Regions from separate parts of the Peribacillus sp. FSL K6-5616 genome, predicted to be linked through region 1. Evidence: riboswitches for the same ligand, from Rfam matches in the RefSeq annotation. Region 1 holds a riboswitch; the other holds the start of a gene.
The links. Region 1 has a riboswitch for S-adenosylmethionine ahead of MHB45_RS00315 (sugar ABC transporter substrate-binding protein). Riboswitches for the same ligand answer to the same signal wherever they lie in the genome.
Positions count from the first base shown of each region.

Region 1 (8,218 bases):
ATACCAGGAATTTCAATCTCCTTCTTGCAGGAAGTACAGGAAATGGCAAGACATCCTTTATTCAGTCAATCGTTGGCGAGAGCATTGCTGCTGAGGACCACTCTTCCCTAGTAAGTGTCAAAGATGGGGATGATTTGGAAATCCTTGAAATTACCGATACAGATAGCAAAGTTGTCGAGGAGCTAACTGATTTGGATGAAACACGCCGTCAGCGCGGGACTATTGTCGATGTGACAATCATCAGTGACTACCTAAGAAATAATCATCTGCGGTTATTGGATACACCGGGGTTCCATGGGGAACAAAGCGTGGAATCCGATTTCCAAGGCTATTTACATGGCAGTGATGGCCTGATGTTCGTTCTTGACGCCCGGGCTCCTTTCACCGGCAGCGAAAGGGATCTGTTATTGGAAATTCAAATGATGGCTCCGAAACTGCCGATCCATTTCCTATTAAATAAAATGGATACGATATACAGTGATCAGGTCGCAGTCCGGATGGAAGACGAAACATGGGATAAAGTGAATGCATATTTCCCGAATGCGAAAGTGTTCGCTTTCTCCAAACATTATGACAGCAGGCAGCAATTGAAGGACCTTTCAGCCTTCCTTCAATCGAATTATCAAGATGATAATTGGAAGGAAAGAAGATCTGAAAAAATCCTGGCATTCATTCGTAAAACTTTATCTTATCTATTAGAAAAACGGACAGCCAATGAGCGGAAATGCGAGCATTCCATCTCTTGGAATGAGCAGATGGAAGTCAAACTGAATGGAGCGGTCAATCAACTGGCTGATCTGGAAAAAGAAAAAAGTGAAAATATCATAAGGTCGTATCGTTCGCTTAAGGACGAAGTGAAAAGTCAGCTTTATTCAAAAATTCCTGAATTACTGAGGGATTGCTCTAAATCGTTAACGGAAAGCAGTGATTTCAGTCAGGTCCATGTACAGTTAAACCAGGAAATGAATGAGCGGATTCAAAACTTCATTTCTGACAAGATCATGCCTCAATATTACCGTTCTCTTCAAGACTGGATTGCCAGTTCCCAAATGGAGTTCTCACAAAGCCAGCAGTTCATGGATGAGATGAGTGCCGGATTCAATGAATTATACAAAGAAGAACGGATTACACTGGCAGGTGACTTCAGGGTGTTGGATGACTGGCGCCGTGATGCCGACCGGATGACAAGCAGTATCCGCATCGAAAACGTTAATATCCTTTTGCGCAGGACTCCATCACAATTGCTGCTTAAAGGAGCAGGGAAGCTATTTGGGGCGATACCGCAAAATAAGGCCAATATGTACAATCGTTACAAGAAATACCTGGAAAGTGAAGATTACCTGGATGTTGCCGAAATGATCACGGAACGTTTCCTAACCCAATTTGGATTGTTTGAAAAATCATTGGATCGGGACATCTCACTTTTCTATCGCAGTTCATTTGCCTTACTTCAAAAAACGATAGAGCAGACGCAGACTGAAATAAAAGACTACCAGGCTGCATTGGAGCATATGAAAGAAAATCCGGAAGTTTACCGTGATCCGATCACGTTGTTCGAAGTGAAATTAAGGCAGTTGGAGAGGCTTGAAAAAATCGAGAAAAAGCGTCTAGCCCAGCTTCAAAGAAAATAAAAATAACGGGAAACATTTCAAATATTCAAAAATCTATTGACTTTACGACTATATCCCTATAAAGTGATAATTACGAAAACGTAACACAATATATCTCTTATCAAGAGTGGCGGAGGGACTGGCCCTAAGATGCCCAGCAACCGTTCCATTAGGAATTGGTGCTAAATCCTGCAAAACAGAAATGTTTTGACAGATAAGAGAGGGACAAGTCTGCAAAACAGCCGATTAAACCTCTCTATATTAGAGAGGTTTTTATTTTGGGATTTACACCGACTTATCTGATAAGACTAATGAGAAAACATGGAGGGAAACAAGATGAGAAGGTCTATTAAAGGGATATTCATTTCTGCCATCGCTTCGGCTTTGCTTTTAACGGGTTGCTCTGCAGGGCAGAGTTCCACAGAATCGAAGAAAGAAGAAAAAGTATCATTTGAAAATGTCCCGGAGAGATTTGCTGATGGCGATGGAGCCAAAATCAAGGTGATCCGTAAAATTGGCGGTGATGATCATACTGCCCAATACCTGGCGGGGGCGAAAGAAGAAGGAGAAGCACTGGGGTTTCAAGTGGATACGTACACAGCCAATGGTGATACGGCTAAATTCCATGATGCGATAGCACAAGCTTTGGAGGAAGATTACGACGGCTATATCATTTCACATGGTGATGATGCCGCAACTGTAAATGACGTTCAGAAGTTGGTTGATGCAGGTAAAAGCGTTGTCACATTCGATTCAATAAGCGACCTATCTAAAATAGAGGGCGTGACATTAACTTCACAAGATGATGAAGCGCTGGCAACACTGGCTTTCGATAAACTGATAAAAGAACAGAAAGGTGAAGCGGCAATTGCATATCTTTGGGTGGATGGCTTTCCTCCAATGGTAAGAAGAAATGCAGTTTATCAGGAAAAATTAAAAGAAAATCCTGGGATTAAAGAAGTCGAAAGATTCGGAGTGGCATCCGCTGATACTTCGGTGCAGACACAAAATGCTGTAGCTGCAATGCTGAATAAATACCCTAAAGGTAAATTGGACGCCATTTTCGCAACATGGGATGCCTTTGCTATCGGTGCAGCCCGGGCGATTAAAGAAGCGGGCCGCGATGAAGTGAAGATATATGGAATTGATGTTTCGAATGCAGATCTCCAAGAGATCCAATCGGCTGATAGCTCATGGTCCTACACGGCAGCAGTCGATCCCAAGTTGATCGGTGCAGTGAATATGAGGATATTGGCTAAAAAATTAGCTGGCGAAGAAACGCCGCAAACATATGATTTGGAGGCATCACTTATTTCGCAAAAGCAAATCCAAGCTTCAAAAGAAGCGGTAAACATGGCAAACCTGTCTGATATTGTCGATGGCTGGGGTGTATCGACGGAATTTGAAGAAGATTGGATGAAGGTTTTGAAAGATCATTATAAAAAATAAAAAGAGACACTCTCTTTCCAGCGAAGGGAGTGTCTGTTCTATAAGGGGGAATGGACATGGGCAAGCAACTAGAAATGAAGAAGATTTCGATTGAATTTCCGGGGGTGAAGGCGCTGAGTGATGTTGATTTTTCCGTACAATCAGGAACAGCCCACGCATTGGTCGGTGCAAACGGAGCAGGGAAATCGACGTTAATGAAAGTTTTATCGGGAGCCCATGTTCATTATTCAGGTGACATTTTTATTGATGGGATGAAGCGGGATATCCGCTCGCCAAAAGCTGCTCAGGAACAGGGCATTCAAATAGTTTATCAGGAAGTGGATACCGCCCTCATCCCTTATTTAACAGTTGGGGAAAATGTAATGTTGAATGATATGGTCCAAAACATGGGGAAAAAACAAAGGGTACAATGGAAAGAACTGCACAACAAAGCCACTTCTATTCTTGAAGATATGAAAATTCATGTCCCTTCGAAAAAGCTGGTTAGAGATCTTACCTTGGCTGAAAAACAGATGGTCCTGATAGCAAGAGCCGTTTCGACAGAATGCAAATTCCTGATTCTCGACGAGCCAACTGCTCCGTTAAGTCATACGGAGACGACGGAACTTTTTCGAATTGTAAATGAATTAAAGCAAAAAGGCGTGGCAATCATTTTCATTTCACATCGTCTGCCTGAGATTTTTGAAATCTGTGAGGAAATTACGATCATGAGGAATGGGGAGCGTGTCACTTGTCGAAAAATCGAGGACATAACCCGTACCGAAGTGGTAGAGAACATGCTCGGGAAAACCATGGATGAACAGTTTCCTGAAGTGAATGCTTCGATTGGAGACGTAATTCTGGAAGTGAACGGATTGTCAGATGCCGAGAAAGTTAAGAATGTCAGTCTGAATATTAAAGCAGGCGAGATAATCGGCTTGGCTGGGTTGGTCGGGGCTGGGAAAACGGAGCTATGTAAAACCCTTTTCGGTCATACGTCCATCACAGCGGGTGAAGTCATCCTGAATGGTCGAAAGCTTTCTCTGAAATCACCGCATGAAGCAGTAAAAAGCGGGCTGGCACTTGTACCTGAGGAACGCAGGAAAGAAGGGGTCCTTGTACAGGAATCAGTCTCGGCAAACTTGACTGCAGCCAGTCTCGGAAAATTCTGCAAAACATTCAGTATCGTCGATCGTAAGGCGGAAAAGGAAAAGGCGAAGGAAACGATCGCAAGTCTCGGCATTAAAACTCCTTCAGGGGAAGTGAAGGTCGAAAACCTATCCGGTGGTAACCAGCAAAAAGTTGCCATTGGAAAATGGCTTATGGCAGATGCGGATGTATACATATTCGATGAACCAACGAAAGGGGTCGATGTCGGAGCCAAGAAGGATATATTCGAATTGATTGCAAAGCTTGCAAGGAATGGAAAAGCGATCATTTATGCATCCTCCGAGCTTTCCGAAATCATGGGCATTACCAACCGGACCTATGTGTTATATGACGGGAGCACTGTCATCGAATTAGAAACAAGCAAAACGAATGAAGAAGAACTACTATTCTATTCAACAGGAGGTAAATAGGATGAGCATACCCATTCCTGTTACACAGACAGCGAAAGCGAAGAAAAAGGTGGAACTATTCGACTTTTTCTATAAATACGGCACAATATTGACGATTATCATTCTGATTGGAATTTTCGCCGTATCCAATCCATCTTTCATCCAAACGTCTAACCTGATAAACATCCTGCGTTCCATTTCAATCGTGACCATCATTGCGATCGGCATTACGATATCACTGACCGTGGATGGCTTCGACCTTTCCGTGGGCTCCGTCGCATCATTGGCCAATGCCATCGTCATCTCGATGTTTGTCTGGTTTTCCCAGGATACATTCATCGCCATATTAGCTGCGGTCGGTGCCTCACTTTTCGTAGGGGCTTTGAATTCATTCATGATCGTTAAATTAAGAATTCCCGACATGCTGATGACATTGGCTACCATGTTCATTATTCAGGGAATTGCCCTTACTTATACAAAAGGGGCCACGGTTTCGCAAAATATGGTCATGCCCGACGGGACATTCGCAACAGGACTGATCAGCCCGTTTTTCGCCAAAATTGGCCAAGTACCATGGATAATCCTGATCATGGCCGTCATTGTGATAGCGACCCATATCTTTTTGACTTATACGAAGCACGGTCGTTATATGTACATTATTGGGGGGAATAAGGAAGCAGCGAGACTTTCTGGGATATCGGTTAATAAATACAAAATACTTGCCTATCTGATTTCAGCTCTATTTGCTGCAATCGGGGGAATTGTCCTTGCTTCAAGGGTCATGACATCGGAAATCAATTCAGGATCCCCCTATTTAATGGATGCCGTTGCAGCAGCCTTCATTGGTTCCTCCGTTTTAGGAGCGGGAAAACCGAATGCCTTTGGAACCTTCATCGGTGCAGTCCTGATCGGAATCCTTCAAAATGGGCTGATCATGATGTCCGTTCCGTATTACGCGATGGATATCGTCAAAGGAACAGTGCTGGCCCTTGCGCTCGCGGTAACCTATTACAAGCAAAAACATTAAAATGTATTCGTGCGTTACTCTACAAAAATCCAAAAAAATCCTGTTGTAATGCAACAGGATTTTTCCTTTTTAAAAAGGGATGGGTTAAGGAGATCGTCATTATTTTACTTACGCTAAAATGGTGGCAGGAGCACTTTTTGAACCCTCATTGTTGGAGTATAAAGATTGACCGCAATTGTAATTTTTATAGGAACCTTATTTACCTTTTAATAAGATTGATAATGATCTATTGTAAAGTAAGAACATTCATATCATATACTTATCTAAAGGAGAGTGTAGACTTATGCGCGAAACCTGTGTTCCGGCAGGTGTGAAACCGAATGAAACTGGCTTTGGATATACGCTGTCCTTGATAGGCGGCAAATATAAAATGATCATAATGTATTGGCTGTCTGAAAATAAGGTCATGCGTCATAATCAGCTGAAGCGAAGTATCGGTACCATTTCCTTTAAAACGCTAAGCATCATGTTAAAAGAGTTGGAGGCAGACGGCCTTATCATACGCAAGGAATTCCCCCAAATACCTCCAAAAGTAGAATATTCATTATCTGAACGTGGTCTATCTCTCATCCCATTGTTAAATATGATGTGCGAGTGGGGAGAGAAAAACAGTTTGCCAGTTCAGGAGACTAAACAGCAGTAGGTGTAGCTATTTTGATTAAATCAAAAGAAGTATTTCCCTGACAAGGAAATACTTCTTTAATGAACTGCCTATTAAAGGTTATCGACAAAATTCAAATAATCTTGTGCGCTTTTTTCCAATTCGCTCACGGATGGCTCATTTTCAGCACCATAAAACGCAAAGAATGAACGATAATCTGCATTGCAGTAAAGGAAGGTAGTTTCAAAGGGAGATAATAAATGTTCAAGTGTATAGCGATATCTTCCTTCTTCACTATAATCCTCTTTGTTAATTCCGGCAGATACAGCTAAAGCAGCTTTGCGATTCTTTAATTTATCCCCTCCATTTGAACCATAAGCCCAACCATAAGTAAAAATATCGTCAAGCCATCTTTTTAGGAGAGGCGGACAATTAAACCAATAAAAAGGGAACTGTAAAACAAGATTACTATGCGATTCGATTAATTGCTGTTCTTTTTCCGCATTAATGTTTCCGTCAGGGTAAACCTTATACAATTCGTGTACTGTATACTTTTCCGGATATTTCCTTAGCGCTTCTACCCATCGCTTATTTATGAGGGATGTTTCTAGACTGGGGTGTGCTATGATAACAAGAGTTTTCAAAGATTTCTCCTCCTTAATTATTATTTATTTTAAGTATAAATTGCACTCTGCAAGTACGTAAGTATGCACTTTTAGTATAGGTACTTACCTAAAGGAGAGTGTTAAATCAGGTATAACTAAAAAAACAATCTGTAAATTCCAATATGAGGAAGATGTTAATAAGGGAAACTTAAAAGGTCAGATAGACCCGCTCATCCTGTCACTTTTACATAGGAGGGATATGTACGGCTTTGAATTAGCCAAAAATTGTTTGTGAAGAAAATATTACAGACTTACATCAGTGGGTGAAGAAGGCTTTAAACAAAAGCGCCTGGAATGGGAATTTGTAAGAGATGTGATTGATTCCTTTTTAGATTGGGGGAAATAAGGAAGCGGCTAGAATTTCCGGGATATCAGTTAATATCTATCTATTTCAGCTTTATTTGCTGCAATCGGGGGAATTGTCCTTGCTTTAAGGGGCATGAAATCGGAAATCAATTCAGGATCCCGCTATTAATACCGTCGCGGCAGCCTTCATTGGGTTCCTCCGTTTTAGGAGCGGGAAAACCGAATGCCTTTGAAACCTTCATCGGTGCAGTCCTGATCGGAATCCTTCAAAATGGGCTGATCATGGATGTCCGTTCCGTATTATGCGATGGATATCGTCAAAGGAACAGTTCTTGCCCTTGCGCTCGCGGTAACCTACTACAAGCTAGCTAAAACACTAAAGTTTTACGAAAGATTAAGAAGAAAGAGGAAGAGGGTTCTTTTTAACCCTCTTTCCAATACACTCACTATATTTTGTTTTTATAAATGACTTTGTTAACATCGTGTCTTACTGTTTTGTGACCTTCTTTCATTCCTTTCCCCATGGCAATAAGCATAACATCTAAATACCTATCGGAAATGTTTAAGGCTGACTTTAATTGTTCGGAATCATACCCGGACATTGTAATGGTTTCAAGACCTGCCTCGTTCGCCAATAAAACTAACGACATTGACGCCAGGCTTGCGTCTCTTATTAATTCAACCTTTAAATCTTCTTTTGATTTATTTAGATAATAATTGATTGCCGCGTTTGTTAGATAATCTCTTACTGATGCGTCAAAATAACCTTTTTGAAATTCATCCTCATGTATCATTATGATATTTTCTTTTTCAAATGCTTGATAATCACCTAGTATAACAACCAGTACTGAGGCTTCAATTACCTGTTGTTGATTAAAAGCGATGGGCAGTAACAAATTCTTTAAATATGGTTCATCTATAACCAGGTATCGTGTTGCTTGAATATTGTTTCCGTTAGGCGATTTACTGGCTCCTTCAATAAGTGTCGCCAACGTTTCTGGACTAATTTTATAATGGGGATC
Region 1 is NZ_JBBOYT010000001.1:58,769-66,986, forward strand. It holds gene MHB45_RS00310 (GTPase domain-containing protein) at 1-1,631, shown strand, start outside; SAM riboswitch class I at 1,726-1,831, shown strand; gene MHB45_RS00315 (sugar ABC transporter substrate-binding protein) at 1,947-3,059, shown strand; gene MHB45_RS00320 (sugar ABC transporter ATP-binding protein) at 3,116-4,618, shown strand; gene MHB45_RS00325 (ABC transporter permease) at 4,620-5,624, shown strand; gene MHB45_RS00330 (winged helix-turn-helix transcriptional regulator) at 5,908-6,267, shown strand; gene MHB45_RS00335 (NAD(P)H-dependent oxidoreductase) at 6,339-6,869, opposite strand; partial or broken gene MHB45_RS00340 (ABC transporter permease) at 7,223-7,560, shown strand; gene MHB45_RS00345 (nitroreductase family protein) at 7,643-8,218, opposite strand, start outside.

Region 2 (8,218 bases), 2.5 Mb from region 1:
TTCCTCTTCCGGTATCAAAGCGAAACGTTCAAGTTTTTCTGTATTCACGATAGCATAATCGAGACCCGCTTTTGTACAATGGTAAAGGAAAACGGCATTTAATATTTCCCTTCCCCTCGCTGGCAGACCGAATGAAACGTTGGAAATGCCAAGTATCGTTAAGCATTCCGGAAACTTTTCTTTAATTGCCTTTATTCCATTCACCGTCTCCAATGCAGATCCAATATATTGTTCATCCCCTGTGCCTACAGGAAATACCAGCGGATCAAAAATGATGTCATTTTTGTTTAGACCGTACTTATTGACGAGCAAATCCACAGACCGTGTAGCCACTTCCAATTTCCGTTCAGCATCAACGGCCATCCCAATTTCATCAATGGTTCCTACGACAACGGCAGCACCATATTGATGGACTAAGGGTACTATTTTTTCAAAGCGCTCCTCACCATCTTCAAGGTTTATGGAATTAATGATCGATTTTCCTTGTGAATGTTTTAATGCTTGTTCAAGTACGACTTCATCCGTAGTGTCTATGACCAATGGGACTTTCACTTTTTTGACGACCTCTTCTACAAATTCCTTCATGTCGCCAAGCTCATCCCCATCAGGATCAGCAAGACAGATATCAATGACATGGGCGCCTTTCTTTACCTGGTTACGTGCAATCTCGGCAGCTGGCTCGTAATGCTTTCCACGTATCAGCTCCTTGAATTTTCGGGAACCGATAACATTCGTCCTCTCCCCTACGAATAAAGGACGCATTGAATCATCATAAATTAGCGGCTCTATCCCTGATACGGCATGACCATGGGCAGTATCCGTAATTGTACGGGGCTTCATGCCTTCGAGTACCCTGGTAAGTTCTTTAATATGCTCTGGTGTCGTACCACAACATCCGCCAATGATATTGACCCATCCCTTTTCGGCAAATTGCTTCATTTTCTCTGCCAGGGAAGTAGGTGATTCATGATAGTGGCCTTCTTCATCAGGGAGCCCGGCATTCGGATAACAGCTGATGGCGCTATTTGATATATCTGCAAGTGTCCTGATATGGTCTATCATGAATTCCGGCCCTGTTGCACAATTAAGGCCGACAGCTACGGGCTTCATATGTTCAACCGATAAATAAAAAGCTTCTATGGACTGTCCTGCAAGTGTCGTGCCCATCGGTTCGATAGTTCCTGATATGATGACAGGCACATCTTTTCCCGTTTTAGCGAATGCTGCTTTGATTCCAGAAAAGGCAGCCTTGACATTAAGCATATCCTGACAGGTTTCCACCAACAGCAAGTCTACCCCGCCATCCAAGAGTCCCAGTGCCTGCTCTTCATAAGAATCTGTTAAAACATCAAAAGTAGTGCCGCCCGTTACGGAAAGCGTTTTTGTAGTGGGGCCCATCGAGCCAGCTACATATCTTGGCCATTCATCATTGGAATACTTTTCACAAGCTTTAACGGCAAGCTCAGCTGAAATTTTATTTAGCTTGTAGGCAATCGTACTTATTTGGTATTCCTCAAGGACGATGCTGGTCGCTCCAAAGGTATTTGTTTCTATGATATCTGCGCCCGCTGCTAAATATTTTTCATGAATGGATTGGATGATTTCCGGTTGCGTCAGTGATAAATATTCATTGCAGCCCTCGAATTGTTCTCCGCCAAAATCGTCTGCTGTCAAATTCTCCGCTTGAAGCATCGTTCCCATCGCCCCATCAAGTAGGAGAATTTTAGAATTTAACTGATCTTGAATCGTTTTTTTATTCATGTACTGCCACCTCTGATGTCTGTTTACTATCGACTTTTCTAATATATTTCGTAAGTTCCGCCGTCATTTCATAGCGAAGGAATGGAGTGATTAAATATATGCCCTTGAATTTTTCCCTAGCCGAGTCCACCAGTTCCCGCGCAATATTCACCCCTTCAATCCTTGACTTTACAGGGTCATCCCCCGCTAGAGCCATGGCCCTTCTAACATTATCAGGCAATTTGATGCCTGGGATCTCATTATGGATGAATTCGGCGTTCCGGGTGCTTGTTAAGGGCATGATACCGATGAAAATCGGGGTTTCTAGATGTTTTGTCGCTTCATATACTTCTTCGATTTGCTCCAAGGAATAAATTGGCTGTGTCAAAAAGGATTGAGCACCGCAGGCAATCTTCTTTTCCATTCTCTGTACGGCTTTATCCAGATATTTCACATTGGGATTAAAAGCTGCCGCAATTTTAAAATTTGCCCGTTGCCCCAAACTTTGACCGGAATAGGAAAGACCTTCATTAAATTGTTTGACCATGCTTATCAGGTCAAAGGAAGATAAATCATAAACCGAAGTGGCACCCGGGAAGTCGCCAATTTTTGAAGGGTCTCCGGTGATGATCAATATTTCGTTCAGCCCTACCGTCTGCAGACCCATTAAATGTGACTGCAGGCCAATCAAATTTCGATCACGGCATGTTATATGCACCATCGGATTTATATTCAATTGGTTCTTCAGTAAATTAGCCAGTGCATCATTCGATATCCTTGGTGAGGCAAGTGAATTGTCCGCTAATGTAATGGAATCGACCCCTGCTTTTTTCAAAACCTCAGCACCAGTCATGAAGCTCTCTATCCCTAGCTTTTTCGGTGGATCAAGCTCAACAAGAATCGTCCGTTCCGTTTTGGCTTTTTCGTAAAGGGGAAGTTCCAATTCCCTATCGTTCACTTCAATTACTTCTATTTCACGGGATTTCGTAAATTTCTCTTTCACGGGAGCCAAACTTCCAATTGCATGCTTTACAGCTTGAATATGCAGTGGAGTCGTTCCACAGCACCCTCCTATGATCGCGGCGCCTTGCTCACGAAGTTCCAGGGCACTAGAACCGAAATATTCCGGCACAGCTTTATAAACGAGCCTCCCATCGACATAATCCGGCAGGCTGGCGTTAGGGTAAATGGCAATCGATGCTTGCTTTGGCAAACTCACTTCTTCCAAGGCCCGAATCATATGATGTGGTCCGAGGCGGCAATTCACACCAACCACATCGGCACCCAATTGCTCGAGTTTTTGAAAGGCTTCATTTAAATGGATTCCACTTTGAAGATTACCCAGTTCATGCATCGAGACATTTGCGATAATCGGCAGTCCCGTTTCATTTTTAACGATTTGCAGGACGGTTTCCAGTTCTTCCAGGTCATAAAATGTTTCCAGGAGAATCCCATCAGGATTTTCCATCAACAGACTGTATAGCTGTTCACGAAAACCCCGTTTTATCTCTTCCATGCTTAAATCCGATTTCCTGATACTCCGCTGAGCCCCTATGGTACCGAAGACGTATGCTTTTCCTTTTGCCGCTTTTTTAGCAAGAATGACTCCCTGGCGATTGATTCTGCTCACTTCATCTTCAAGTCCATACCGCTTCAATTTATTGAAATTGGCTCCGTATGTATTCGATTGAAGGATATCTGCACCAGCTTCCAGATAGGCTCGATGGATGGACTCTATTTGATCTGGGTTCGTACAGTTTAATTCCTCATAACATTGATCAATGCCATTAGAGTAAAGCAAGGTTCCCATTGCCCCTTCTCCAATCAGCATTCTTTCTTTTAATTCTTTACGAAAATTCATCATTACACCCTCTCTCAAAAACAATCCTGTTTTTGTCGTATTCTATGAGTATGAGAGAAAAGGAAAAAAAACCTTCTCAAAGAAGAAGGTTTTTGAAACATTCTCCTCATCTATCAAGCTCTGCTTGCTGGATTTAGCACCTTTGCCTAAGCTGGTTGCTGAGGTTTCTTCGGGCCAGTCCCTCCACCTCTCTCGATAAGATCCATTTATATAATTTTCATAAGATTTCAAAATTTGATTATATTTAATTTACATTAATAATCTGTCAATTTCAATACCTGATCGACATTTTTTTCACTTTTGCAAAAATCATTCAATTTTTTGCTGCTTGAACCCTCTTCAAGATCCTTTGTTTCCAGTCTTCCGCTAACGATTCTAGTGTAAGTAAAGCCTTAGCACCTTCCAGCCCATCTCGTTTATGAAGGATGACCTCTGCTGCGTAATGGACAGAAATTTTTTCTTGTAGACGATCTATTAGCACAATCTCGTTTTGTTTATTTATCGTTCCTTCTTGAAGTACTCTTGCAAAATAACCAGTGAAACTCGTTTTCAGCACGAGTTCCAAAAACTTAGGTTCTTGATTGAAGAAGGAAATGGTCGAACAAGGTATCCTCCCTTGGTTAATTTGAACAATCACATCGCCTATTTGATAAATATCGCCGATATACGTTGTTTCTTCCCTCATCCCCGCTATAGTTAAATTTTCACCGAATGCAGGGATATCCAGCTTTTTGGAGAATTTTTCATTCCATAATGAATAATGCTCAAATGGGTAAAAGCACAAAGCCCGATCAGGACCTCCATGGAACTTTACATTACCGACACCATCGCCGATTATGCCAGCTTTAGTCACTGTCAAATTATCCTGTGCTTGTTTATCCATGGCTGAAAAGATATCGATATTCGAAAAAATTTCATGTTTCGGCTTCCCCGCATGTAGTGATTTGATTTTTCCATATTCCATTTTGCATCTTCCATTCATATTAAATTTATATCATCCTATATGTATAAATTATACTAAAAATCCATTTTATTCAGTACCTTTTTATATGTATATGAAATGAAAAAGCCATATGAGCAGTTAATGGGCGAAATATCATTGATTTCCAGAAAAATTCATAGGTTAGTTTCAGTAATTTAGTTGCTATTTCAGAATTAAATATGGTAGAATATGAACACAATATATAGTCGAAAACTACAACCGTTCGCCTATATGTTGATTTTCACGATTGAATTCCTCATTGTCGCTCTTTAGGGAGCGAATTTTTTTTGCTTTCATTAATATCCACTAATTCCCTGTAATTCCATTCAGTTTCTTGCATCTTGATCGACTCACCTATTTGTACTTTCCTTCCCTCCTTATCAAGTCCCTTTCATTTCCTTATTAGAAGCCTGATTCCTTGCAAAAACAAGCAGAAAGCCGAGCGACATCATCCGTCTTCCGCTCAGCTTCCTGTTTACGCTTGTTTCTTTTTTTTCGGTGCCGCTTTCTTTCGGGTCGTCTTTTTCTTTTCCGGTTCATCATGTTTTGTTCGGTCTATGGATGCCTGTAATGCCTCCATTAAATCGGTTACATTGTTGGAAACTGGTTCTTTTGTTTTCGCTGTAATCGTCGTCTGTCCCGTTTTCTTCGATTCAATCAATTCTAGTAACGCGGTTCGATAGTCATCGGTGTATTTTGTCGGATCGAAAGTAGTCGTTAATTGATCTATCAATAATACGGCAGTATCGATTTCTTTTTTTACTATGGTATCATTGGCAGGGATATTCGGAACATCCGCTGTGGAGCGGACTTCATCCGGATAATGAATTGTTTCCATAACCAAGGTATTATCAACGACTCGGATTACCGCCATTTGTTCTTTGGAGCGAATGATGATTTTTGCCAAACCAACCTTATTCGATTCCTTGAGGGCCTGCCTCAAAAGGGAATAAGCTTTTATCCCCCCGTCATTTGGGGACATGTAATAACTCCGGTTAAAATAAATGGGATCTATTTCTTCAATTTTAACGAAATCCACGATTTCCACGGCTTTTTCTTCGTTTTGTTTTTTTAGTTGTTCTAGTTCATTGTCTTCCAATACAACAAACTTTCCCTTTGTATACTCAAAAGCGCGGACTATATCATCCTTCCCCACTTCTTTCTCGCATACTGGACAAACCTTTTCGTATTTAATCGGTGTATGACATTCCTTATGCAACGTCCTTAAAGATATATCCTTATCCTCCGTTGCAGCATGAAGTTTGATCGGAATGTTCACCAAACCGAATGATATGCTCCCCTTCCACATCGTATGCATATTCGTCACCTCATAACTTATTTTTGATGAGAAGAACAATTTTATTATTCCCCTTTGTTCAAAAAAAACCGAAAAAACAATTGCCAACTCTAACACTTCGTTTTTTTGGCAAAATAATGTTATCAATTATTTGCGGAGGTAAATACAAAAATGAAACCGATGCTGCCTACCTATTACCCTGAAGCCCCCAAATCCAAGGATTGGCGTTATGAAGTCAAATATGACGGCTTTAGGGCTATTTTAACGATAGACTCCGATACCATAAGCATTTCGAGTCGAAATGAAAAGGAATTATCACCTCAATTCCCAGAAATCATTGCTTTCATCAAAGACCTGGACCTGGAAGGTTATCTCCCGCTTCAATTAGATGGAGAATTGGTCTGGCTTACGAATCAGGCGAAGGCGGACTTTTTTCAAATACAGTGGCGAGGACGCCTTGGGAAACAATCCTTAATTTCAGAAAATGCCCGTTTTTCCCCATGTCGGTTTATAGCGTTTGACCTGCTTCGCATCAGCGGAAAAGACGTAGCAGATAAACCTATGGTGGAACGAAGGGAATTGATGTTGAATATGGGGGGAAAACTCGGTCTTCCTATGCCTCCTGATCCCACCGATAAGGCTTTGATACAATTAATAGAGAGTTTTGACGTTTTGGATATTGCCTTGAATAAGGTCACCTTGTTAGATGGTGAAGGGATTGTCGCCAAGGAAACTCGGGGTGCTTGGCAAGAAGGAAGACGTACAACATCTTGGATTAAGGTGAAAAATTGGAAGACCGCTTCTTGTTTCATCACAGCATTGCACAAAGAAAATGGCTACGTGTCCCTTGCAGTTTTCAAAGAAGGTGCCGTAACGAAAATCGGGAGTGTCAAAAATGGACTGAGTGCTCGAGATAAAAGTATATTGCATCAATTGATCAAGCAAAATGCATCAAATGAAGACGCACAATTTTTTTATATCCATCCATCCATTTGCATTGAAGTTCAATTCTTGCACGTATATGAGGAAAATGAATTGCGTGAACCTCAGTTTTCGCAGTGGCTTTTACAAACTTCTCCCGACGAATGTACCTGGGAGAAATTCGTGCTAGGGCAATATACATTTCCAGATACTGTACAAATAACTTCCAGGGATAAACCGCTTTGGAAAACAGAAGGTAAACAGGTGGTAAAAGTAGAATACCTTCATTATTTACGGGAGGTTTCAGCTTTCTTCTTACCCTTCTTGAAGGATAAGCTTCTTACAACGATCCGCTATCCTCATGGAACTTTGGATAAAGAAAGATTTTTCCAAAAAAACAAACCTGATTATGCGCCGGACTTTATTAAAACGTTCATGGATGAGGATATCGAATATATGCTGTGTAACGACATTGAAACTCTCCTTTGGTTTGGTAATCAACTTGCATTGGAATTTCATGCCCCATTTCAGAAAGCCGGTAAAACAAGACCCGACGAAATCGTCCTGGACTTGGATCCTCCTTCCATCGAATATTTCTCCTTTGCGGTAAAGGCTGCACAGGAAATAAAAAAGGTGATGGAATCATTAAGGATTAAAGCTTTTGTAAAAACCTCAGGTAACAAAGGACTGCAAATTCACATCCCTCTGCCTGAAGACAGATTTACTTATCAGGAGACACGCATATTCACTGACTTTCTCGGTGATTATTTAACAAGTTCCCACCCGAATGATTTTACAACGGAAAGAATGAAAATAAATCGGCATAATCGACTTTACTTGGACTTTGTGCAGCATAGTGAAGGAAAAACCATCATTCTTCCTTATTCCCCACGGGGAAATTCTTTCGCTGGTGTGGCTACACCTTTGTTTTGGGAGGAAGTGAACGAAAGTCTCCAGTTACAGGACTTTACGATTGAAACCCTACCAAACAGAATAAAAAGAGACGGGTGTGCGTTTATGGATTACCGACTGGTAGATAATGGACCAGCCTTTTTGGAAGTATTGTCGTTCCTAAAACAAAAAAAGACCCTTAACTAATTGGTATGATGGAAAGTTGCTCTAGAAAATCGCTTTCCGCGGGCGGTTTTTGCTTTGATGCAGCTTTGCAGACAGTCGAGCGGTTAGGGAGCGGACTTCTGAAAATAACTCGAACGTTTTTTTGAAGGTTAGTAATTCTGATCGTTGATTTCCAATCCAGGCACTCGCTTTCCGCGGGCGGTCCGCCCTCGGCGCTGGCCTGCGGGGTTTCCCTTGGCCACGCTTTTCCCGCAGGAGCCTCGTACCTTCTGTTCTGTTCCAATCAGCTTTGGATAGAACCCTTTTGTTCACAAACCAGATAGTAATTATTTGCCGAAAG
Region 2 is NZ_JBBOYT010000001.1:2,588,624-2,596,841, forward strand. It holds gene metH (methionine synthase) at 1-1,761, opposite strand, end outside; gene MHB45_RS12335 (bifunctional homocysteine S-methyltransferase/methylenetetrahydrofolate reductase) at 1,754-3,601, opposite strand; SAM riboswitch class I at 3,705-3,803, opposite strand; gene MHB45_RS12340 (MOSC domain-containing protein) at 3,915-4,565, opposite strand; gene ku (non-homologous end joining protein Ku) at 5,059-5,901, opposite strand; gene ligD (DNA ligase D) at 6,052-7,899, shown strand.
Region 2: it holds a riboswitch for S-adenosylmethionine, as region 1 does, so the genes downstream of both, MHB45_RS12335 (bifunctional homocysteine S-methyltransferase/methylenetetrahydrofolate reductase) here and MHB45_RS00315 (sugar ABC transporter substrate-binding protein) in region 1, are expected to answer to the same signal.